Regions from separate parts of the Bacillus mesophilum genome, predicted to be linked through region 4. Evidence: riboswitches for the same ligand, from Rfam matches in the RefSeq annotation. Region 4 holds a riboswitch; each other region holds the start of a gene.
The links. A riboswitch is a leader RNA that binds a small molecule or an ion and turns the genes downstream of it on or off. The one in region 4 is predicted to bind S-adenosylmethionine.
Positions count from the first base shown of each region.

Region 1: another riboswitch for S-adenosylmethionine. It lies ahead of solA (N-methyl-L-tryptophan oxidase); the one in region 4 lies ahead of F7732_RS20510 (2,3-diketo-5-methylthiopentyl-1-phosphate enolase).
Region 2: another riboswitch for S-adenosylmethionine. It lies ahead of F7732_RS07700 (LLM class flavin-dependent oxidoreductase); the one in region 4 lies ahead of F7732_RS20510 (2,3-diketo-5-methylthiopentyl-1-phosphate enolase).
Region 3: another riboswitch for S-adenosylmethionine. It lies ahead of F7732_RS12165 (MetQ/NlpA family ABC transporter substrate-binding protein); the one in region 4 lies ahead of F7732_RS20510 (2,3-diketo-5-methylthiopentyl-1-phosphate enolase).

Region 1 covers NZ_WBOT01000005.1:257,798-263,389, forward strand. Annotated here, with positions in the region: gene F7732_RS16650 (glycosyltransferase) at 1-9, opposite strand, end outside; gene F7732_RS16655 (MetQ/NlpA family ABC transporter substrate-binding protein) at 192-1,028, opposite strand; gene solA (N-methyl-L-tryptophan oxidase) at 1,059-2,198, opposite strand; SAM riboswitch class I at 2,334-2,432, opposite strand; gene F7732_RS16665 (hypothetical protein) at 2,779-3,720, shown strand; tRNA gene F7732_RS16670 (tRNA-Leu) at 3,929-4,010, opposite strand; tRNA gene F7732_RS16675 (tRNA-Leu) at 4,041-4,126, opposite strand; tRNA gene F7732_RS16680 (tRNA-Cys) at 4,142-4,215, opposite strand; tRNA gene F7732_RS16685 (tRNA-Gly) at 4,225-4,299, opposite strand; tRNA gene F7732_RS16690 (tRNA-Gln) at 4,303-4,377, opposite strand; tRNA gene F7732_RS16695 (tRNA-His) at 4,388-4,463, opposite strand; tRNA gene F7732_RS16700 (tRNA-His) at 4,509-4,584, opposite strand; tRNA gene F7732_RS16705 (tRNA-Trp) at 4,596-4,666, opposite strand; tRNA gene F7732_RS16710 (tRNA-Tyr) at 4,672-4,755, opposite strand; tRNA gene F7732_RS16715 (tRNA-Thr) at 4,774-4,849, opposite strand; tRNA gene F7732_RS16720 (tRNA-Phe) at 4,855-4,930, opposite strand; tRNA gene F7732_RS16725 (tRNA-Asp) at 4,956-5,032, opposite strand; tRNA gene F7732_RS16730 (tRNA-Met) at 5,036-5,109, opposite strand; tRNA gene F7732_RS16735 (tRNA-Val) at 5,120-5,195, opposite strand; tRNA gene F7732_RS16740 (tRNA-Glu) at 5,204-5,278, opposite strand; tRNA gene F7732_RS16745 (tRNA-Ser) at 5,295-5,387, opposite strand; tRNA gene F7732_RS16750 (tRNA-Asn) at 5,391-5,465, opposite strand; rRNA gene rrf (5S ribosomal RNA) at 5,486-5,592, opposite strand, start outside.
Region 2 covers NZ_WBOT01000002.1:557,262-562,853, reverse strand. Annotated here, with positions in the region: gene F7732_RS07710 (DUF3147 family protein) at 1-198, shown strand, start outside; partial or broken gene F7732_RS23410 (cache domain-containing protein) at 463-1,224, shown strand; gene F7732_RS23405 (methyl-accepting chemotaxis protein) at 1,219-2,166, shown strand; SAM riboswitch class I at 2,336-2,439, shown strand; gene F7732_RS07700 (LLM class flavin-dependent oxidoreductase) at 2,548-3,597, shown strand; gene F7732_RS07695 (ATP-grasp domain-containing protein) at 3,613-4,569, shown strand; gene F7732_RS07690 (hypothetical protein) at 4,792-5,130, shown strand; gene F7732_RS07685 (hypothetical protein) at 5,220-5,510, shown strand.
Region 3 covers NZ_WBOT01000003.1:523,223-528,814, reverse strand. Annotated here, with positions in the region: gene F7732_RS12175 (methionine ABC transporter permease) at 1-413, opposite strand, end outside; gene F7732_RS12170 (methionine ABC transporter ATP-binding protein) at 418-1,431, opposite strand; gene F7732_RS12165 (MetQ/NlpA family ABC transporter substrate-binding protein) at 1,564-2,391, opposite strand; SAM riboswitch class I at 2,478-2,591, opposite strand; gene F7732_RS12160 (PPC domain-containing DNA-binding protein) at 2,730-3,251, shown strand; gene F7732_RS12155 (mechanosensitive ion channel family protein) at 3,312-4,406, opposite strand; gene F7732_RS12150 (DUF2268 domain-containing putative Zn-dependent protease) at 4,648-5,592, opposite strand, start outside.
Region 4 covers NZ_WBOT01000010.1:70,716-76,307, forward strand. Annotated here, with positions in the region: gene mtnA (S-methyl-5-thioribose-1-phosphate isomerase) at 1-110, opposite strand, end outside; gene mtnK (S-methyl-5-thioribose kinase) at 107-1,297, opposite strand; SAM riboswitch class I at 1,410-1,557, opposite strand; SAM riboswitch class I at 1,887-1,992, shown strand; gene F7732_RS20510 (2,3-diketo-5-methylthiopentyl-1-phosphate enolase) at 2,103-3,323, shown strand; gene F7732_RS20515 (2-hydroxy-3-keto-5-methylthiopentenyl-1-phosphate phosphatase) at 3,326-3,988, shown strand; gene F7732_RS20520 (methylthioribulose 1-phosphate dehydratase) at 3,985-4,608, shown strand; gene F7732_RS20525 (cupin domain-containing protein) at 4,608-5,141, shown strand; gene F7732_RS20530 (Cof-type HAD-IIB family hydrolase) at 5,199-5,592, opposite strand, start outside.

The DNA.
Region 1 (5,592 bases), on a different contig from region 4:
CTTTCTCATAAAACCTCCTCCTTTCAAAATGGTGGCATACTCTTTGTTATTATTGATAAGTGTGAATATTTTATGCCATTCATTTCTTTCTGAAGTCAAAAAAATAGACACATCAATCTGATGCGCCACTTTTTTATTACCCTATTTCTTTTCCCACGCCTTTTGCAACCTTTAGCAGGCTAGTGTCTAAATCAATTTTGTTCGTAATCATCTAAAAACGAAATAGGTTCTTTAACCGGAAGTGCAGCCCCTCCAAATTCTTCTTCAATAAAACTTGATACTTCATCCGTATGATAGATTTCTACGATTCTATTTAGAACCTCATCATCTTTGTTCTCTGTTTGAGCTGCTATAATATTGATGTATGCTTTATTACTTGAATCCTCTCTAAAGATAGGATCATTCGTAGGATTTAGCCCTGAGTTGATGGCCATATCCGAATTTATAATGGAAATAGCTGCGTCATCTAAACCGCGTGGAGTTTGTCCTGCATCGACAGGAATAATTTCTAAGTTCTTAGGGTTTTCTACTACATTTTCTACTCCCCCGGTACCATCAAAACCTTCTTTGAGTTGGATCAATTCAGCTTTTTCCAGAAGTGAAAGTGCTCTTCCTAGGTTTGTAGGATCCTTGGGAATAATAACCTGGTCCCCTTCTTGCAATTCGCTGACATCCTGAATTCTATTAGAGTAAATTCCCATTGGCCATATAGAAGTAGTTCCAATTGCAGCTAAATCCAGGTTTCTATCCTCGACAAAGCTATCAAAATAAACAATCGTCTGAAAGGCATTTAGGTCAATTTCACCGCTATCTAATGTGAGATTCGGCTGTACATAATCATTAAAATTAATGATTTCAATTTCAATATCTTCTTCAGCCGCCAGATCCTTTACAAGCTCCCACGTTGGCGCTTCTGCAGAAGTGGTTCCAACCTTTACAACATTATCACCAGGGCTGCTTTCTGATGCACATGCTGCAAGTATTGCTGTTAAAATAAGTATTAAAACCATAAGTTTGTTTTTCACCATATTTTCCTTCTTTCCTCATAAGATGTATGATTATTTAAATCGATTCGGACTAAAAATTTCGATTGCTAACTCGGGAGTTTCACCAACAGCTAATTCTGCACCTATTTTCCCGATAACCGGTGCGAATTTAAACCCATGTCCTGCCATTGGTCCAAGCAGAATAACATTTGATAACCCTGGTGCTTCTCCAAGAATAAAATGCTCATCCGGTGTATTTGTATAGAAGCACGTCTTCACTTTAACAGGTGCAGGTATAAGATTCGGCAGGTATTCCTTCACAAGTCTCGTCACAGGCTCCACATCTTTTTCGTGGATTTCCCGATCAACTTCACTTGGATGATCAATGAGATCTCCTCCACCATGATGAATGGCCACTTTCACTGTTTTTCCATCAAGACTTGGAAAACCATAAAAACCTACTCCATCCACTACTCTTGAAAAGATTGGGAATACATCAGAAGTAAACTGCTCAGGATTTTTCGCATCATACCAAACCAAAACCTGACGCTCTAACTTAAGAGGAAAATTAAGCTGAGGTAAAAGACTATTCGTCCATCCGCCAGCAGATACAATCACCTTTTTCACTCTAAATTCCTGTTCTCCAGTGGAAATAGTTACACCATCCTTATCATGCTCAATTGAGGTTACTGCTGTATCTGAATAGACTTTGCCTCCCAGTTCCTCTCCACGCTTTACCGCTGTTTCAATCGCTAATTCCGGGCGAACATATCCAGCAAATTCTTCATATATGACCTTTTGATCGTCCTTAAACTGTATCTGAGAAAATTCGTTCCTAGCTTCTTCCACACTCAACGCTTTATGCGGAAGATTATATGTATGCACACTTTCTTCAACCGTTTCAATAAAAGCATCACCTGCTGGGCCAAACATCGTTCCTCCATTTTCGGTGTATAGCTCCACATTGGTTTCAGCTTCTAATTCCCGCCAAAGCGTACGTGCTTCCTGCAGTAATGGAACATAATCTACACCTTCTCCATAAGCCGTCCGAAAAATTCTTGTTTCCCCATGCCCAGCACCTTGATCATGCCCTGGCTTAAATTGTTCGAACCCAATTACCTTCTCATTTCTTTTTGCAAGCTGCCAAAAAGCAAAACTCCCCATTGAACCTAAACCAACAACCGCGAAATCCGCATCAAAAGAATTACTCATGATTGTATCTCCTTTTCATAATGAATTTTTCTTAGTAAAAATGTTTCTGGTTTTCTACTCTTCATACAAACCCCAAAAAAAGATCCCTTCTGATATCAGAAGAGATCTTTACTTTAAAATAAATAAAACCTACTCTTCTTATCTATCAAGCATTGCTTGCTGGAATTGGCACAGTACAAATTGTCTGTTGCCGAGGTATCATAGGGCCAGTCCCTCCACCTCTCTGGATAAGAAATATTATTAAGTTGTTAATAGTATATATGCGATGGACTTAGTTTAGCGATAAATTAAATGGAGGTCAAGTGTTTTTTTGATTGTTCTAATAATTATATATAAATCTAAAAATACTAAATTGACAGTTTTGTTCTTTTTAAAATGATACTATTAGAGACTTTTCGCCTCTCTCACAGCACCGCACTTACCATAAAGTGGCGGAAAAGCGTATGACCGCTATATCATCTACGCTTTCAGTATTGCCTTTTAGTAACTATATCCGAATAGTGCAAAGTTCCCTGCAAATTTGAAACCTTATTCTGCCAGTTCCGTATATACAATAAAGAGCTGTATAGGGGGAGCGCAAATGTTTACTGAGCTAAATGAAAAGTTACTCATTGTGAAGGATGATTTGAGGAAAAAAGAGAAGTATGAGGATCATTTGGAACGCTTAAAGGCCGATTTACAGTTAGAAATACAAAAACGGGACATGTATATGCATATGTTAGAAGAGAAAAAGGAAGATGTTAGCCGTTTTGAATCCTTCACCCTTGCCAATATTTTTTATTCTTTAATTGGTAAAAAACTTGAGAAGATTGATCAAGAAGAACAGCTAATTGCAGCTATGAAGCTTAAGTATAAGGAAGCGATGGAAACCATCGCTGACATGGAAGATGAGATAAGAAAGTTTGAAATGGAGCTTACATCTGTAGCAAATGCTGATGTGGAATACGAAGCAATTATAAAAGAAAAAGAACAGTTAATCCGCGATACTGATTCATTTTGGAACGACCAATTATACACCCTTTCAGAAAAAGAAGCAGAGTTGTTTGCAGGCTTAAAGGAGTACAATGAAGCAATTGAAGTCGGACAAAAAGCAAAACATCAGTTAGATGAGGCACTGGACGAATTAGAATCTGCACATAATTGGTCGACCTTTGATATGTTCGGCGGCGGCACTATTTCTACTTTTGTAAAACATAGCCGCTACAATAGCGCCCAGGATCTCATCCATGATGCCCAGCACACCCTCCGACAATTTCGAGAAGAGCTGCTGGATCTTAAAAAGCATTTTGACCATGATTACGATATCGGCAATATGCTTACTGTTGCCGATTACTTCTTTGATGGTATCGTTGTCGATTGGATGGTCCATGGAAAAATTAACGATGCCATGTCACAGACAGAAGAAATGTATGACCTTGTGAAAGCTACTTTGAAGGAAATTAAATTGCAAAGAGATGAACTGGAGAAAGAGTTAACTGATGTGCATTGGGAGAGAATTGAGTTGTTTGAGTCTTGTTCTTAGAGCTGAGGGTATATTGAGAATAGTAAAGTAGACAGAGTCAGAGATGGCTTTGTCTATGTGTTTTTTGGTGGGAGTTTTAATATTGTGGAGAATGAAATGATTTTATATCAATCACTATGAATAGTTAGAAAAAAAAAGCTCATGATCCTTGTAGTTTCTAGGATTATGAGCTTGATTTTATATTAACGATTCAATATCAACTAAATGATACCGGTGGTCGGGGTCGAACCGACACTCCAGAAGGAACACGATTTTGAGTCGTGCGCGTCTGCCAATTCCGCCACACCGGCATATAAAATATTAAATGGCACTTCTAAAAGTGCCGAGGACCGGAATCGAACCGGTACGGTAGTCACCTACCGCAGGATTTTAAGTCCTGTGCGTCTGCCAGTTCCGCCACCCCGGCGTTTCTGAACAATTATGGAGGCGGCAACCGGATTTGAACCGGTGATCAGGGTTTTGCAGACCCATGCCTTACCACTTGGCTATGCCGCCATAAATAATTGGAGCGGAAGACGGGATTCGAACCCGCGACCCCCACCTTGGCAAGGTGGTGTTCTACCACTGAACTACTTCCGCGAATGGCTGGGCTAGCAGGATTCGAACCTACGCATGATGGAGTCAAAGTCCATTGCCTTACCGCTTGGCTATAGCCCAATAAAATATATGGGGCGACTGATGGGAATCGAACCCACGAATGTCGGAACCACAATCCGATGCGTTAACCACTTCGCCACAATCGCCATAATGTATAATATGAATATCTAGTTTGTCTTGTGAAAATTAAATGGGGCGACTGATGGGAATCGAACCCACGAATGTCGGAACCACAATCCGATGCGTTAACCACTTCGCCACAATCGCCATAAAAATTACAGGGGTAGTAGGAATCGAACCCACATCAAAGGTTTTGGAGACCTTCGTTTTACCATTAAACTATACCCCTAAAAATGGTGGAGGGGGACGGATTCGAACCGCCGAACCCTAAGGAGCGGATTTACAGTCCGCCGCGTTTAGCCACTTCGCTACCCCTCCGGATTATATAAACACTGCTGGTGCCGGCTAGAGGACTTGAACCCCCAACCTACTGATTACAAGTCAGTTGCTCTACCAATTGAGCTAAACCGGCAGTAGTGGTGGCTCAGGACGGAATCGAACCGCCGACACAAGGATTTTCAGTCCTTTGCTCTACCGACTGAGCTACTGAGCCATATGTATGGATTTCTTTTTAAAAATGGCGGTCCGGACGGGACTCGAACCCGCGACCTCCTGCGTGACAGGCAGGCATTCTAACCAACTGAACTACCGGACCAAATTGCGGGGGCAGGATTTGAACCTGCGACCTTCGGGTTATGAGCCCGACGAGCTACCGGACTGCTCCACCCCGCGATAATAATAATGGTGGAGGATGACGGGATCGAACCGCCGACCCTCTGCTTGTAAGGCAGATGCTCTCCCAGCTGAGCTAATCCTCCGAAATGAATGGTGACCCCTACGGGATTCGAACCCGTGTTACCGCCGTGAAAGGGCGGTGTCTTAACCGCTTGACCAAGGGGCCATAATATATTTTAGAATGGCGGAGAGCAAGGGATTTGAACCCTTGAGACAGCTATAAACCGCCTACACGATTTCCAATCGTGCTCCTTCGGCCACTCGGACAGCTCTCCATATGGCTCCGCAGGTAGGATTCGAACCTACGACCGCTCGGTTAACAGCCGAGTGCTCTACCACTGAGCTACTGCGGAATAATAGGATAATTTGTTTCGCCCGGCAGCGTCCTACTCTCACAAGGGGACAGCCCCTAACTACCATTGGCGCTGAGAAGCTTAACTTCCGTGTTCGGGATGGGAACGGGTGTGACCTTCTCGCTAT
Region 2 (5,592 bases), on a different contig from region 4:
GGAGAACAGATAGACAAAATAAGCAAGTTTGCTATGAATGTTGTTTGGGGACTTCCCGCAACAGTTATAATGCTGCTGATTATTGGATTTACATTAAAGCACTCAATGAATATATTTATTTCATTTGGTCTTGGAATCACAGGATGGCTCATTACATATTTTGCTCAAGATATGATTATAAAAAATATAATAAACTGACGATTATAATTTGTGCATTATTGCAGACCAGAGAAAAAAAACCCGCAACTATTAAAGGTGTCAATCGTTTATTCTATATGGCTTATAATCGCCTAACCTCTCTTAAACTCAAAATTGAGGGGACCTTTGTTTTTACATGGAAAATCTTACAATTAAATTTTTTCTTCTTTTCGGTAAAAACCGTATTAACGTTTATCTTATATCAGCCGATAGTATTTTGGGGAGATATAAAAATGAATATGAGATCGAATAGGAGAACGTGAATTGGGGAAAATAAAGAAATTTAATTTTAAGCTGGCTGCAAAAATAAATTTGATAGTTATATCAATCATTTTGATTTTGTCAGCAGTTATTGGCTTTGTTGCAAATAATGAGGTAACAAAAGGGATAAAAGAATTTGCAACAGAGAAAGCAAAGGGAGATTTAGGATTAGCTTATCGCTATATCGATAATAAGTACCCAGGTGATTGGGAAGTTAGAGGAAATGAGTTATATAAAGGATCTGCAAAAATAAATGACAATTTTGAAATAGTAGATAAGATTGGAGAAGATACGGGAGACACTGTAACCATCTTTCTTAAAGATACACGTGTAACGACAAATGTCATGATCGATGGAGAGCGTGCGATTGGGACCAAAGCTTCACCTGAGGTAGTGGACACGGTCATAAATAAAGGAAAAAGTTATTATGGTGAAGCAAATGTGGCAGGGAATATGTACCAAACGGCATATATGCCCATACAGTCTTCATCAGGAGAAGTACTTGGGATCTTTTATGTTGGTGCTTCAGAAGAAATAATCAATCAAATACTGTCTTCCTTTCTAACAAAATTTATCATTGTTTTATTGATTATGATAGCATTAGCTGTTTCTGTTGTTTATCTGTTTACATCTAAAATGAAAAAGAGACTTGCCATGATGACCAATGCTCTTGAAATGGCTGGAAATGGAGATTTTACAGCGAAAATTCAGGATCATTCAAAAGATGAGCTTGGCTCTTTAGCAGTAAGCTACAATCAAATGGCTCATAATCTTAAAACAATGTTAGATGAAGTTATTCAAACCTCTGAACAACTAGCTTCTTCATCTGAACAGCTGACTGCAAGTTCAGAGCAAACGAGCATTGCCACAGAGACGATTACAGAATCAATTCAGCAAGTAGCGAATGGAGCCGAACAATCGGCAGTGAATGTGCAAGAGAGTGCATTAGCGCTAGAAGAAGTGGCAAAAGGTATTCACTCTATTGCCGAAAATGCATTAGTGGTTTCCGAAGTCAGTAATGCTGCTGTCGAAAAAGCCAGAGAAGGCGGGTTGCTTGTTCAAAGTACGGTTAAGCAAATAAATGCAATAAATTCATCTGCAGCTGCAAGCGGAGAAGTTATTAAAACGTTAGATCATAGATCACAAGAAATAGAAAAAATAACGAAAGTCATTACAGATATTGCAGACCAAACGAATTTACTGGCATTAAATGCAGCGATTGAGGCTGCTAGAGCAGGTGAACATGGGAGAGGATTTGCTGTTGTAGCAGATGAAGTGAGAAAACTTGCAGAACAGTCACAAGCATCTTCTTCCCAAATTTCAGTACTTATTCGGACAATACAAGAAGATATGGAGCAGTCAAGCAGGTCTATAGAGCAAGTTTCTGAAGAGGTGAAAGAGGGGTTAGACATTGTTCAGCAGACAAGCATTAACTTCAAAGAAATTCTTGATCATATGGCAAGCTTAACAGAACAAACGAATGATATGGCAGCGACTTCTGAACAAATATCGGCTAGTACTCAAGAAGTGTCAGCAACAGTTTCTGGGATTATTAATATATCAGAACAGACATCATCACATTCACAAAACGTGGCCGCTTCTGCAGAGGAACAGCTTGCATCAATGGAAGAGATAGCAGCTTCATCAGCAGCATTATCCAATTTAGCGGATGATTTAAAAGTGGTTGTCAGCAGGTTTAAAGTCTAGTGTTTGTCTGTAAATATTGAAATATTTTGGGTTTCTAAATGAAAATAATTTATTTGAATAGAAGGTAAAGGGTAAATTACTCAATATTTAGAGCGTAGAATTAATTTATTGACAATTGTATGAATTTAATTTATTATCGCATTAAATAAATGAACAATTGAATATTTTCTTCTTATCCAGAGAGGTGGAGGGACTGGCCCTTTGAAGCCTCGGCAGCAGGTTCTTATGAACACTGTGCCAATTCCAGCAAGCGTACTGCTTGAAAGATGAGAAGAGGGTTAATAAAACTCTCTTCTTAGGAGGAGAGTTTTTTCATTGTTTATTAATCCTACTTAAGTTATAGGAAAAGTATATAATTAGTTATCAAAGGAGCGAAGAGAGATGAAATATGGTTTTTGGCTGCCGATATTTGGAGGCTGGCTGCGTAATGTTGAAGATGAACAAATGCCGGCAACTTTTGATTATGCAAAAAATGTGATTCAAAGTGCCGAGCAATGGGGTTATTCCACAACATTAATCGCGGAATTATATTTAAATGATATCAAAGGGCCAGAACATGATTCGCTTGAAGCCTGGTCTACGGCTGCTTCTCTTGCAGCGGTTACTGAGAAAATTGAAATAATGACAGCGATCCGCCCTGGTTTTCATAATCCTGCCGTTGCAGCCAAAATGGCAGCCAATATTGATCAGATCAGCAATGGTCGCTTTACTCTTAATGTAGTATCTGCCTGGTGGGCAGAAGAGGCGCGCCAATATGCTGGAATTTTCACCGAACATGACGAGCGTTATGCCCGTACCGAGGAGTTTATTGATGTCTTAAAAGGGTTATGGACAGAAGAAACCTTCCAATATTCTGGCCAATTTTACGATTTAAAAGATACAAAGCTTGCGCCAAAGCCTGTTCAAAGACCAAATCCGATTCTTTATGCAGGCGGTGAAAGTGAAAAAGGCAAGCAAACCATTGCAGAAAAATGTGATGCCTATGTGATGCATGGCGGAACGGTCGAAGAAATACAGCAAAAAATTGCCGATATGAAGGCAAGGCGTTCCCAAACTGGCAATGAGCCTTTTAGTTCATTCGGAATGGCTGCCTATGTGATTTGCCGGGATACAGAAGAAGAGGCATTTGCTGAACTTGAAAAGATCACAACTGTAAAGGATTCAAGTGCTTATGCCGGCTTCAAAGATTTCACTACGAAATCACAATTAGAACAGCAGATTCAGCTACAGGACTACTCTGTTTCCAACCGTGGCTTGCGTCCAAATTTAGTAGGAACACCAGACCAAATAGCCGATCGAATACTGCAATATGAAGAAAAAGGCTTAGACTTGCTGTTACTGCAATTTTCACCTCAATTGGAGGAAATGGAACGGTTTGCAAAGCAAGTTATGCCACTAGTTGAACAAAAACGCAGTTTAATAAAGAACTAGAAAGGGGTCCCGAACATGACCAAAGTATATGTAATTCATGAAAATAGTGAGTGGACCGTTCACTTAACCAATAGACTAGAGGAACTTGGTGTTCCTTATCAAGAATGGCATTTAGACGAAGGAACGCTTGATTTATCTTCAGAACCGCCGGAAGGAATTTTCTACAGCAGAATGAGTGCTTCTTCTCATACACGTGATCATCGCTTTGCCGCTGAATTTTCCGGACAGGTATTAGCTTGGCTGGAAGCGCATGGACGTACAGTGCTTAATGGCACAAACGCATTGAAGCTTGAAGTCAGCAAGGTACTTCAATACTTGGAGTTAGAAAAGTGTGGTGTCAAAACACCAAAAACGATTGCAGCGGTGGGAAAACAGCAGATCTTAAAGGCAGCCGAAGCCTTCGCAGGGCAGCCGTTTATCACGAAGCATAATCGTGCCGGCAAAGGTTTGGGTGTGCAATTATTTCAAAGTATTGACGCTCTGAAAGCATATGTGGAGGGACCAGCATTTGAAGAGCCTGTTGATGGCATAACCCTTATTCAGCAATACATTCAATCACCAGAGAGCTACATCACTCGCTGTGAATTTGTTGGAGGTGAATTTGTGTATGCCGTTCGGGTGGATACATCTGAAGGCTTTGAACTCTGCCCGGCAGACGCCTGCCAGATCGGAGACTTATTCTGCCCTGTAGGAGAAGAGGTGGTAGAAAAACCGAAATTCCAAATCATTGATGGCTTTGACGATAGTATCATAGAAAAATATAAAGACGTTCTCTCGCGAAACGATATTCAAGTGGCTGGTATTGAATTTATCAAAAATGCTGACGGTGACATTTACACCTATGATATCAATACAAACACAAACTATAATTCAGATGCAGAAGCAAAAGCAGGAAAATATGGAATGCTGGAATTGGCATCTTTATTGAAGAAGACATTAGAAGAAAACTACGTAACATCAATAAAAGCGTAATTTGAGGGGACCTGCCTATAGCAGGTCCCTTTTGTTATTGGTGAAATAGATAAAGCTATAGATCCGCCAAAATTATGCTGATGCATACCATTTGAAAAATGAATAGGAAGAAATTTTTTATAAAAATGGATGCTTGTCTACTTTTTTTTATACTCTTGTCCAAACATAATGTGTACAACTGAATATCTTATATTATCAAAAGTTAAAGGAGGGAAATTCTTCATGAGCAAAGTATGGAGAAACGAGTCAATCTTTGGTGGAAGAAATGGAAGAAATGGTTCAAACAACGAAACAGATGTGGATGTTGATTTTGAACTGGATAATGAGCTGCAAGCAAGAGCAAACAGTGAGGCTGATGCTGACAACGACACAGATGTAGATGTTAAGGACAAAAACACGAATATTGCAAAAGCTAATATTTGCAACAGCGGAAACTCCAGAGTAGAATTTGAAATCACAGTTGATAGTGATTCCAGAGCAAGAGTCCGTGCTAGATCTGATGCTGATTCCGATCAGGAGCAAGATCAAGATCAGGACCAAAACCAAGAATTTGATTTTTAAGATTAACCTATCTAGTTTAGGCACAGGGGTACTAAGTAATAGTCCCCCTGTGCTTAATGTTCAAGAAAAAAATTAAAGGAGGAGTAAGGATGGAGAGGCAAGTTGAAAATAATTTAAAAACAGTGATTGAACGCAGCGGCAACTCAGACGTGGATTTAACTGTTAATGTCGATATTGATACAACGCCTATTGCCTACGGAATATTGTGCAGTATATTTGCAAAAGGTGACTTAACAGAACTGGAGTTAGAAAAAGCGATTCAAAAGCTTGATCATTTAATAGATAGAGATAAAAATAAAAAAAGACGTAAAAAAAGCGAAGAAAATAAACCGAAATTATACGATTTTCCTCAACCTCCATCAAGAAGAAATTGGTTTTAAACTTTTTCTTCTTTACATACAGTACAGTTAAGAGACATAAGGGTTTTGAAATAACAAAAAAAGAGTAGCTCTACAGTGTACA
Region 3 (5,592 bases), on a different contig from region 4:
TGACGTGTCTTGATGCCCATTGCTTTATAGGCCTCCAGCACACCATTATCCACTTCCAATAAAGCTGTTTCAATGAGCCTAGAAATATATGGTGCTGTATAAATAACAAGCGGAACAATAACTCCTTGAACTCCGATCGTTGTCCCGACGATAAATTTGGTAAAAGGCAGAATAAAGAAAAGTAAAATAATAAAGGGCACAGAACGAATAATGTTAATGATCAAATTTAAGCCGCCATACACCCATTTGTTATGCAGCGATTGGCCAGGCCTTGTTAGGACAATGAGAATGCCAAGGGGCACACCAATTAAAATGGAAAATAAAAGTGAAACACCGACCATTTGAAAAGTCTCTACGACTGCCTTGCCGATTATCGGCAGCCACTGATCTGTAAATTGCTGAAATCGATCCATTTTGTTATCCCTCCAATTCCTCTACATTTACTCCATGCTCTTCTAAATAGCTAAGAGCAGCTGCTATATCCTGCTGTTCACCGAGCAAGTGGATACTTATATTCCCAACAATTCCATTTTTCAATTCAATGATATTAGCGGTTAGTATATTGGGCTTTACATTAAACTTTTGACTCACAAGCGCCAACAGCGGCTGTCCCGTCGATTCGCCTAAAAAAGTAAGTCTGAGCACATTTCCCGATAGCTTTAACTGCTGAATAAGCGAGGATGAAAGCTTGCGCTGTGCGATCGTGTTTAAAAACTTTTTGGTCGTTGGATATTGCGGATTGGAAAACAATTCAATGGCTGTTCCTTGCTCGATAATGCTGCCTTGTTCCATCACATATACATAATCACATATTTTTTGAATGACGTTCATTTCATGTGTAATGAGCAGAATGGTTATGCCCAGCTCTTTATTGATTTTTAAAAGCAGCTCGAGAATGGAATCTGTTGTTTCCGGATCAAGCGCACTTGTTGCTTCATCGCTTAGGAGCAGCTCAGGCTCTTGAGCCAGGGCTCTGGCTATAGCGACCCGCTGCTTTTGTCCTCCAGATAACTGACTTGGATAAGCATTCACTTTATCTGCTAAACCCACAATCTCTAAATATTTTTTTACGCGATCGTCAACTTCTTTCTTCTGAATGCCGATTAATCTTAAAGGGATGGCAATATTATCATAGACAGTTGCCGTTTTTAATAAATTGAACCCTTGAAAAATCATGCCGATTTTCTTTCTTTTTTCACGGAGATTCTGCTCTGATAAGGAAGTGAGATCTTCTCCTCCAATAATCACCCTGCCCGAGGTTGGATTTTCGAGCAGATTTACACAGCGAATTAATGTACTTTTACCAGCACCGCTATAGCCGATGACTCCGTGAATTTCTCCTGTTTTCACTTCAATATTGGCATTCCGAACTGCTTCAATATCTCCTTTTTTTCCTGAAAAAGTTTTTGAAACATTTTCTAATACGATCATGCTGTACCTCCTTCAAGTCTGATCAGCCATTCAATAGAAAAAATGTGTGACCGATTATGATAGCAGAATGGTGCCCGCGTCCCTTGCAGCGGGAGCGAGCATTCTTCTTTCATAGGAATCTAGATTAAAAGATTATTCCTCCCAGCTTGGAAGAACAGATCCTTGAAATTCCTCTTCAATAAATTTTTTCACTTCTTCTGACTGATAGGCATTTCTGAGCTTTTCAAGGACAGGGTCGTTTTCATTTTCTGCCCGAACAACTAAATAGTTCACATATGGAGAATTCGATGATTCTAGGAGGATGGAATCCTCTTTCGGATTAAGGCCTGCTTCTAAGGCAAAGTTTGTGTTTATCGCAGCAGCATCCAGCTCGCTTAATTGCTTTGGAATTTGCGCAGCATCCAGTTCAATAAACTCGAATTCTTTTGGATTCTCTTCTAAATCATAAATAGTGGCAGTTTCTCTTTTATCCTCAATCAGTTTGATCAGACCAGCTTCTTCTAAAATAAATAAGGCACGTGAACCGTTTGTCGGATCATTTGGCAAACCAATTTTGGCTCCATTCGGCAGATCCTCAATACTTCCAAATTCATCTGAATACACGGCCATTGGATTTAAAATTGTTTTTCCTACCTTTACTAGATCTGTATTATGATCCTCATTAAATTGATTTAAAAAAGGTTCGTGCTGATAGCTGTTTACATCCAAGTCCCCTTCTGCAAGCGATGTATTAGGCAGAACATAATCGGTAAATACTTTTAATTCAAGCTCTAACCCATCCTCTGCTGCAACCTCTTTAACCTTTTCAACGATTTGTTCATGCGGCCCAGCTGTAACTCCAATTAATAGTTTTTCTTCACTAAGCGGCTCTGCCTCATCTCCAGAGGCACTGTCACTCCCACAGCCTGCTAAAAACCCAGTTAATAAAATTGATGATAAGATGATTGCCCATTTTTTCATATTCGTTCCTCCTAATGTTTTTTAAAAATAAAAATGCCTCTCTTTCAAAAGAAAGAGAGGCATAAGCATACAAAGATACGCTTCCTCTCTTATCTTCCAAAACACAAACGTGTTTTGCAGGATTTAGCACCAATTCATTCTGATGAATGAACGGTTGCCGAGCTTCACAGGGCCAGTCCCTCAGCTACTCTTGATAAGAGATCAATCAAGTATATTTAATTTTTGGTAACCTTATTGGTAAAATCTACATGAACCATTAACGAATGTCAATATCTTTTTTTCAAAATATTAAAACTTAATATATACTAGTTAGAAATATATGCGAGAGGAAGAAAAGTATGACTCATACGATACATGCTCATTTTGCTGAAGGTTTTGAGGGAAAAACGGTTGTTGCCCGGCTGCTGCCTGGTACAGATTTACTTTCTGGAATTGAAGAGGTCTGCAGAGCAAATCAGATGCAATATGCTACAATCAGCAGCTGTTTCGGCAGTCTAAAAAAAGCTGGTTATGTATACTTAGTGGAAAAGCCTGAGACAAGTATCGGTGCTGGCTACGGAGAGCTTATCAGCCGGAATGGCCCAATTGAATTTTTGAATGGAACGGGAATTGTCTGTCAAAGAGATGATCAATTTGAAACCCATATACATGGAACCATGTGTGATAAGAACGGTGCCGTATTTGGCGGTCATTTAATTAAAGGCGAAAATACAGTGTTAACCGTTGATCTCGTTTTAAAGGAAATCAAGAATATGACCGTTTTGAGGACCTTTGATCCTGAAACAGGCGGATATCAACTATATCCAATAGCAAACGGGAAATCGGAGCCAGTTTATTTAGAGATTAAAGGTAAGAAATAATAAAAATAAAGCTTATAAATAGAACGAAAAGCTGCCCTTCGCGGCAGCTTTTCTCTTAACCTATGACTCCTGTGGTGCCGGCAAGCTGCCCTTATCCTCATCAGGCTCGCTGGCATACAGCTTTCTGCTTGGCAACGCAATAGACACATCTTCACTTTCGAGAATCTCGATCAATCTAAAATTAATCTCTTCTTTCACTCGCAAATGCTCAGCCCAAGCGGTTGATTTTGTAAAGAAATAGATGAAAACTTCATAGCCATTTTCCTGATATTTATCAAAGCGGACAAGGATTGAGTCAGGGTGCACTTCGCTATGTCCTTTAATTACCTCTTCCATTTGCCGCACGACTCTTAATAGTTTGGCTTTCGGTGTTTCATAAGAAATTTTAATATTAAAGCTTACTTGCCGTTTCCCCATTTTACTCCAATTGGTGATCGACTCATTTGCTAACGTATTATTCGGAACAGTTACGATCGCATCTGCAAATGTTCGGACCTTGGTACTCCGGAAAGTAATATCCTCTACGGTTCCTTCCACACTCGGCGTCATGATCCAGTCACCGATCGTAAACGGCTTTTCAGTAATTATAATAAAACCGCCGAACAGGTTTCCGATTGCATCCTTTGCAGCAAAGGCAATTGCCACACCACCCAGACCGAGCCCAGCGATAAATCCTGTTACATCATATTCAAATTCCTGTGCAATAATGGTAATACTGATCGCAACAATTATGATTCGAATAGCTTTCGACATAAAAGGAATTAAAATATCATCAATTTCTAATTTAAACCGGTTCTTTACTTTGGCAAAGAAAATCGATGATGCTGAAGCTAAGTTATATAATCCCCAAGTAATTAGGACGATTACTGACGCAGAAATAAAGCTGTTAAACAAACCATCTGGCGCTGGCCGAAATGGAAAATATCTAGAGGCAATTTCAATTCCTATTATGATAAACAACCATTGCAGCGGCTTCTCAAACGACACAAAAATATGCCTTAACATATCGGTTGGCGCCTTATTACTCAAGCGAAGAATTAACGAGTAAATATATTTAGAAAATAACTTCCTAAACACTAAAAATAGCAGGAAAATCCCTATAGATATTCCTATTTGCGTCCACATGTCAACATCATAAAATAAAGCCCAATTCATCAAATACCTCCTAAAAACTGTTCTCCTAAAATAGTATTCTAATTACATACTATTCATTATTAGCAGCAATTTTTAAATTCACCCTAGGAAACTAGTTCTTATGATAACATAGATTACTGTATCTATTTAAGAGGTTGCTTATAACAGAAAGGTCATGAAATGGTATTTTTCAGCTATAATAAATGGATGAACATGACGGGAAAAGCTGCTTAATTCAAGAATTTATTTAGATAAAGCTGAGTTACCCTCCCTCAAACAAGCTCTCTGCTTTTGACTTTTTCAAGATCTCTTCTGAATCCATATATGTCCACTCTTCCACTCCTAATTCTGGGAAGTTAGCTAACAGATTTTCCATTATTTGATATCCTATCCGGTAATGTGATAATTCCGGAAATCCTCTTTCTGTACTGCCCAGGTACAAAGTTTCAAGGTCTTCATCTCTAAAAAGCTTCTTGCTTTTCTCCTCAATAAAACTCCAAACCTTTGCACCTGTATCTGGATTTAAAGGTTCAAGCCAGTAGGATTCATATTGAGGATATAACGTTTTAGCAAATGCCTCAGCTTTCCCTTCAATCAAAATCCAGTCTAATAATGTCTGCTTATTTCCCTGGAAGAAACCGCTCGCTAATAGAACACTGTGATGGTATTCATGAACAACCGCTGCCTTTAAACTCTCCTCCGTATAGTTGAAAGGGTCAATAAACAGCACAATACTTCCAGTTTCCCCCGCCGCAAAACCGCTGACTCCTTTTGTCGCTTGAGAACCATATATATAATCAGGATTAAAAGGAACAATGTAAAGCTTATAGTCCTCTCCTTTTAACATAGAGACTGCATCAGATAAACCGCTCTCAATGATACTCTTAATAGCCGGGTATTCCCCGCTCAGTTCAATGAGTGAATCTTGAAGTTTTTGAAGATTTGTTGGAGCGCTTAGTTGCGGGTCATTATACAAGCCATAACTATTTCCATAGATTTCTTCACTTAAAGGTTTAACAACTATATCAGAAAAACTTTTTATTCGTTCATCTTCATCAAGATATTCACCATTAGTAAAATTTGTATACTCATTAAAAAAAGGAATGACCTCAAAATTTTGTTCATTGATAATAAACGTATTCGCTGCTTGCTCGCTAAACGATTCTTTTTCAATGACTTCCTCCGTATTCTTAGAGCAGCCTGCAAG
Region 4 (5,592 bases):
GCAGCTTCTATATTGTCTAAATGTATATATTCAATAACATGCGGCAGCTTTTGCTGATTTAAAATGGTTAGCTGATCTTCATTCCAAAGAATAGAAACTGGAACTGTCATGATATATCCTCCTCCAGTCTGCCAATGAGATCTGTAATAGAAGTCCATTCACTTCTGTTTAAGATGAGTGCCGTCCCAAGTTCAATGGCCCTTTTCTTTAACAAAATTCTCTGATCTTTAGGCTCAATTCCATCCAGGTCTTTTACATGAGATAGTCCGATCGTTCTGCGAATCAGTTCACAGCCAGCGAAGCCTAGAGTATCCTTGAAAACTTTTTGTAAAAAATCCTCTTTCACTCCCTCTGTTTTCGAAAAAGGTTCAATATTATGACTTTCCCATAATTCAGAAAATGTCGAATAAAAAACATCCCAGGTCGTTTTTATGTGAGTATGAATTTTTTCTCTTTTTACACCTGTTCTGACAATAGACTGAAATAGTAAGTTGCCGATAAATTGGCCGACATCAAAACCAATAGGACCATAAAAAGCAAATTCCGGATCAATGACCTTTGTTTCTGTAGGACCTGCAAAAATACTGCCAGTATGCAAATCTCCATGTAAAAGGGATTCTGCTTCTGTTACAAATGACCTTTTCAATTTAGCTGCTTCAACCTTTAGGTCTGTGTTTTTCCAAAGTTCATAAACTAGTTCAGCAAGCTCCGGTTCATAATCATTCGAATCATGGTTAAAGAATGGATCTGTAAAAACCAAGTCCTCCGTGATTTTGCATAGTTCCGGGTTAGAAAATTGTGCTGCAAGGCGTTTTTTTTCAAAAGGATGAAGTGCAAAATCAGAGGTTAAAAAAAGTGTCTTTGCTAAATATTCTCCAATATCTTTTGATAGATTAGGATACTCAGCTCCGTTGATCAGACCAGTTCTAGCTATTTCCAAATGTGATAAATCCTCTATAACGGTAACAGCTAAATGTTCATCTGCTGCAAACACTTTTGGAACTAGATGAGGCACATATTCACCATGTTTTATTAAAGCGTTGGCTTCGATCGTTGACCGCTTGATTGTCAGCGGCCAGCTTTCTCCTACAACTTTTGCATATGGAAGTGCCTGTTTAATAATGACACTTGTGCCTGTTATCCTATCACTAATCTTGAAAACCAAATTTAAGTTTCCATCACCTATTTCACTGCAAGATAACGATGCGTGTTCAGGAAAAAGGTTCAGTTCTTTAGCTAAATTAATTGCTGTATCCTCTGTTAAGCTTTCGTATGATTGTTTTGCTAATATGGCCATGCCGCCACTCCTCTCAATATAATTGCTGAGTTATACGAAGCCGGCATTTTTATATGAGCAAAATTAAAAATGCCTCCTTCATCAGAAAGAGGCAATCGAAATTATCTATCGCCTCTTATCTCTCAGAAAGAATTCTCTCTGAATGGAATTAGCACCGTGCCCTCTGGCGCGATTTAACTGCGCCTCGTCTCACAACGATATTACGGTCGGTTGCTGGGCTTCATCGGGCCAAATTTCCCTCCGCCAGCTCTGGATAAGAGTATAAATTACATATTCAAGTTGTTTACTTGAGGAAAATGTTAGCATCACTTTTCTGAATATGTCAAATGTTTTTTTAATTCCTTCAAGGTTAAACATGTTTAATAAATGCATTGAAAATTGATTCTTTTTTTTAAGCTGCATCCTCCGTAATATAGTTTTTAAGCAGTAATACCCTATAAGGCCAAGTGTCTTTCAATTTATTCACAAGAATAAATTCAATTTTCAATCGTATATTCTAATAACCTTAATTTACAAAATTCATAATTGACAGAATGAATGACTGATGTAATAATACGGGATATATTCAGTCAATTTATAAAATTTCATTTTCTTATCAAGAGCAGGTGGAGGGACGAGCCCGATGATACCCGGCAACCGATCCAAATGAATTGGACACGGTGCTAATTCTTGCAGCAAAAGCTGGAAGATAAGAAGCTGTTAATACCTTTATTAACCTCTTCTTATTTGAAGAGGTTTTTTGCTGTTTAACTATTATCCCGTGCTGTGCAAAACCCTATAATCAAAGTGTTTAGGAGTGATTTAAATGAGTGAAATCATTGCAACCTATCAAATATACGGAAAGCCCGGAAAACTGGAATCTAAACTTGAAAGTATTGCCCTTGGGTTAACTGTAGGATCATGGACAGATCTCCACGCTGTTGATCAGGAACAGTTAAGAAAACATAAAGGCAGAGTTGTGTCAGTAAAAGAATTCTTTGATGATGAGCATCCTTCCCGCTTTGGCGAAGTAAGGGCAGAAGGGAAAATTGCTTATCCTTCCGCCAACTTTACTGCTGATTTGCCTGCCATTTTAACAACTGTTTTTGGCAAGCTCTCTTTAGACGGAGAAATAAAACTTTTGGACCTTGAATTTGATTCAGATATCACAGCTCACTTTCCTGGTCCCCGCTTTGGAATTTCCCAGATAAGAGAGTCGATTGAAGTATTTGATCGGCCACTCGTCATGAGTATTTTTAAAGGAGTTATTGGCCGGAATTTACCTTTTTTAAATGAACAGCTGAAAAATCAAGCATTAGGCGGAGTAGATCTTGTAAAAGATGATGAAATCTTATTTGAGAACGAGCTTACTCCTTTTGATAAACGCATTGTGTCATCTAGAGAAATTTTACAGAATGTTTACGAAGAAACTGGACACCGAACTCTATATGCAGTCAACTTAACCGGGCGGACATCTAAGCTGCGTGACCAAGCCAGAAGGGCAAAGGAGCTCGGGGCAGATGCACTTCTTTTTAATGTTCATACATATGGGCTGGATGTTCTCCATGAATTAGCTGAAGACGATGAAATTGCTTTGCCGTTTATGGCTCACCCTGCGTTTAGCGGAGCATTCATTTCTTCAGACTTCTATGGATTATCAAGTTCATTAGCGCTTGGAAAACTTGTCCGCTATGCAGGTGCAGATTTTTCCTTATTCCCTTCCCCATATGGAAGTGTTGCAATGCCTCGAAATGAAACCTTAAGGATCGCTCAGGCATTGCGGGAGGAATCTGCCTTGGCTGCAGCATTTCCAGTACCATCTGCGGGCATTCATCCCGGTTTAGTGCCTAAGCTAATCAAGGATTTTGGAACAGATTGCATCATCAATGCCGGCGGTGGAGTACACGGCCATCCCCATGGCGCCATTGGAGGAGGTAAAGCATTCCGGCAAGCTGTAGACGCAGTTTTAAATGGCATTACACTCGAGGAAGCAGCATCTCAGCATAAAGAATTAAAATCAGCTTTAGACTTATGGGGAGTTGAATGAAGGTGAATCCAATTATATTTTGCGATTTTGACGGCACAATTACGGAAAGCGACAATATAATTTTGATTATGGAAAAATTCGCTTCTGTTGAAGCGAATGAAATCAAGAATGCCATCTTAAATGAGGATCTATCCATCCAGGAAGGTGTCAAACAATTATTTTCACTGCTGCCCTCCTCTCTTAAAGATGAAATTATTTCTTATGTGTTAGAAAATGCAAAAATTCGTGATGGTTTTAATGAATTTATTTCATTTACTCAAAAACACGAAATTCCGTTATACATTGTCAGCGGGGGAATTGATTTCTTCCTACATCCAGTATTAGAACCATATGGACCTTTTGAGAACATATTTTGCAATCATGCAGATTTTTCGGGTGAAAAGATTAATATCGTTTATCCTTATTCATGTGATGATATATGTTCTTCCCAAGGATGCGGATGCTGCAAGCCATCGATTATTCGTTCATTTTCAGATAAAGACATGGAAACAATCGTGATCGGAGATTCAATTACCGATTTGCAGGCAGCAAAGTTAGCACACCATGTATTTGCCAGAGACTTTCTTATAAAAAAATGTGAACAATATGACATTCCTTACCAGTCATTCCATAACTTCTATGACATTATCAATAAATTAGAAGAAATGATTGAGGTAAAAATATGAATCTAAATGAACAAAAGTGGAATGAATTAGCAGACATAAAAGATGAATTAGCTCAAAGAGATTGGTTCATGGGCACAAGCGGGAATTTAGCAATAAAAGTAAGTGACACTTCTTCGCATTTTTATGTAACTGCAAGCGGTAAAGATAAAAGACAAAGAACGAATGAAGACTTTTTACTGGTCAATTTAGAAGGTCTGCCAGTTGAAGATACAAACTTAAAACCTTCTGCAGAAACATTGCTCCATTCTGCCATATACAGTCAAAGTAAGGCCGGCTGCAGCCTGCACGTGCATACTGTGGCTAACAATGTAATCTCAGAACTTTATGGAGATACCGGTCAAGTAAAATTTCAGGATCAAGAGCTAATTAAGGCTTTTGATTTATGGGAAGAAGATGCTGTACTTACCATTCCTATTATCAAAAACTATGCCTCGATCCCGCGTTTAGCTGAAGCTTTTAAGGAACATATATACAGTGATAAAGGCGCTGTTCTAATCCGTAATCATGGCATCACGGTTTGGGGCAGGACTGGATTTGAGGCAAAAAAATTACTGGAAGCAAGTGAATTTTTATTTCAATATAAATTAAAAGTTTTACAATTGACGGGAGGAAAAAATTAATGGCTACTATTCATTTTCAAAATTCAGAGGAAGTTATTTTAGAGCAAGCTGAGGTTGCAGCATTTTTAGAAAGTCAGGAAGTTATCTATGAAAATTGGAACATGGCTAAACTGGATGGTGAATTGCATGAAAAGTTCACTCTATCAGATGATGATAAAAAGTCGATCCTCGGCGCCTTTCATGATGAAATTAAAGAGATTTCTGAAAAACGGGGATATAAAGCTGCGGACATCATTTCACTATCTGAAAATACTCCAAATTTAGATGAGCTGTTAACAAATTTTCAGAGAGAGCATCATCATACAGATGATGAAGTTCGTTTTATTGTGAGTGGCCATGGGGTCTTTGTTATTCAGGGAAAAGACAGCCGATTTTTTGAAGTCCATTTAAATCCTGGTGATTTGATTTCTGTTCCTGAAAATACTAGACATTATTTCACGTTAGCTGATGATCGGAAGGTAGTTGCAATCAGGCTTTTCATTACCCAGGAAGGCTGGGTGCCAGTTTATGAGAAAGACGAAGCAAAAGCTTAAGTGATAAAACAAAAACCAACAGGCCCAATTTGGTCTGTTGGTTTTTACTGTTAATTATCATGAAAATACTTCAACAGGTTTGCCTAACGCCCACTTTCGAATCGCTTTGGCAACTCCATCATGATTATGATGTTCTGTTACTGCATCTGCTGTTTGCTTAAGTATCTCTTGAGCATTGCCCATTGCTACACCCCAGCCGGATTCTTTAATCATGGCAATATCATTTAAACTATCCCCGCATGCCATGACATTGTCAATGGAAACGCCCAGTTTTTCACAAACAGCCTTTATCCCCATCGCTTTGTTGATTCCGAGTGCATTTACTTCTAAATTGGTTAAGCTTGAATTTGTTATTTCAAGAGCACCTTTTTTGGATAATTGTATTTTTATTTCTTCTCTAATTTGGTCATCCTCAATTTCAAAGCCAAATTTCAGCCAATTAATTTCTAAC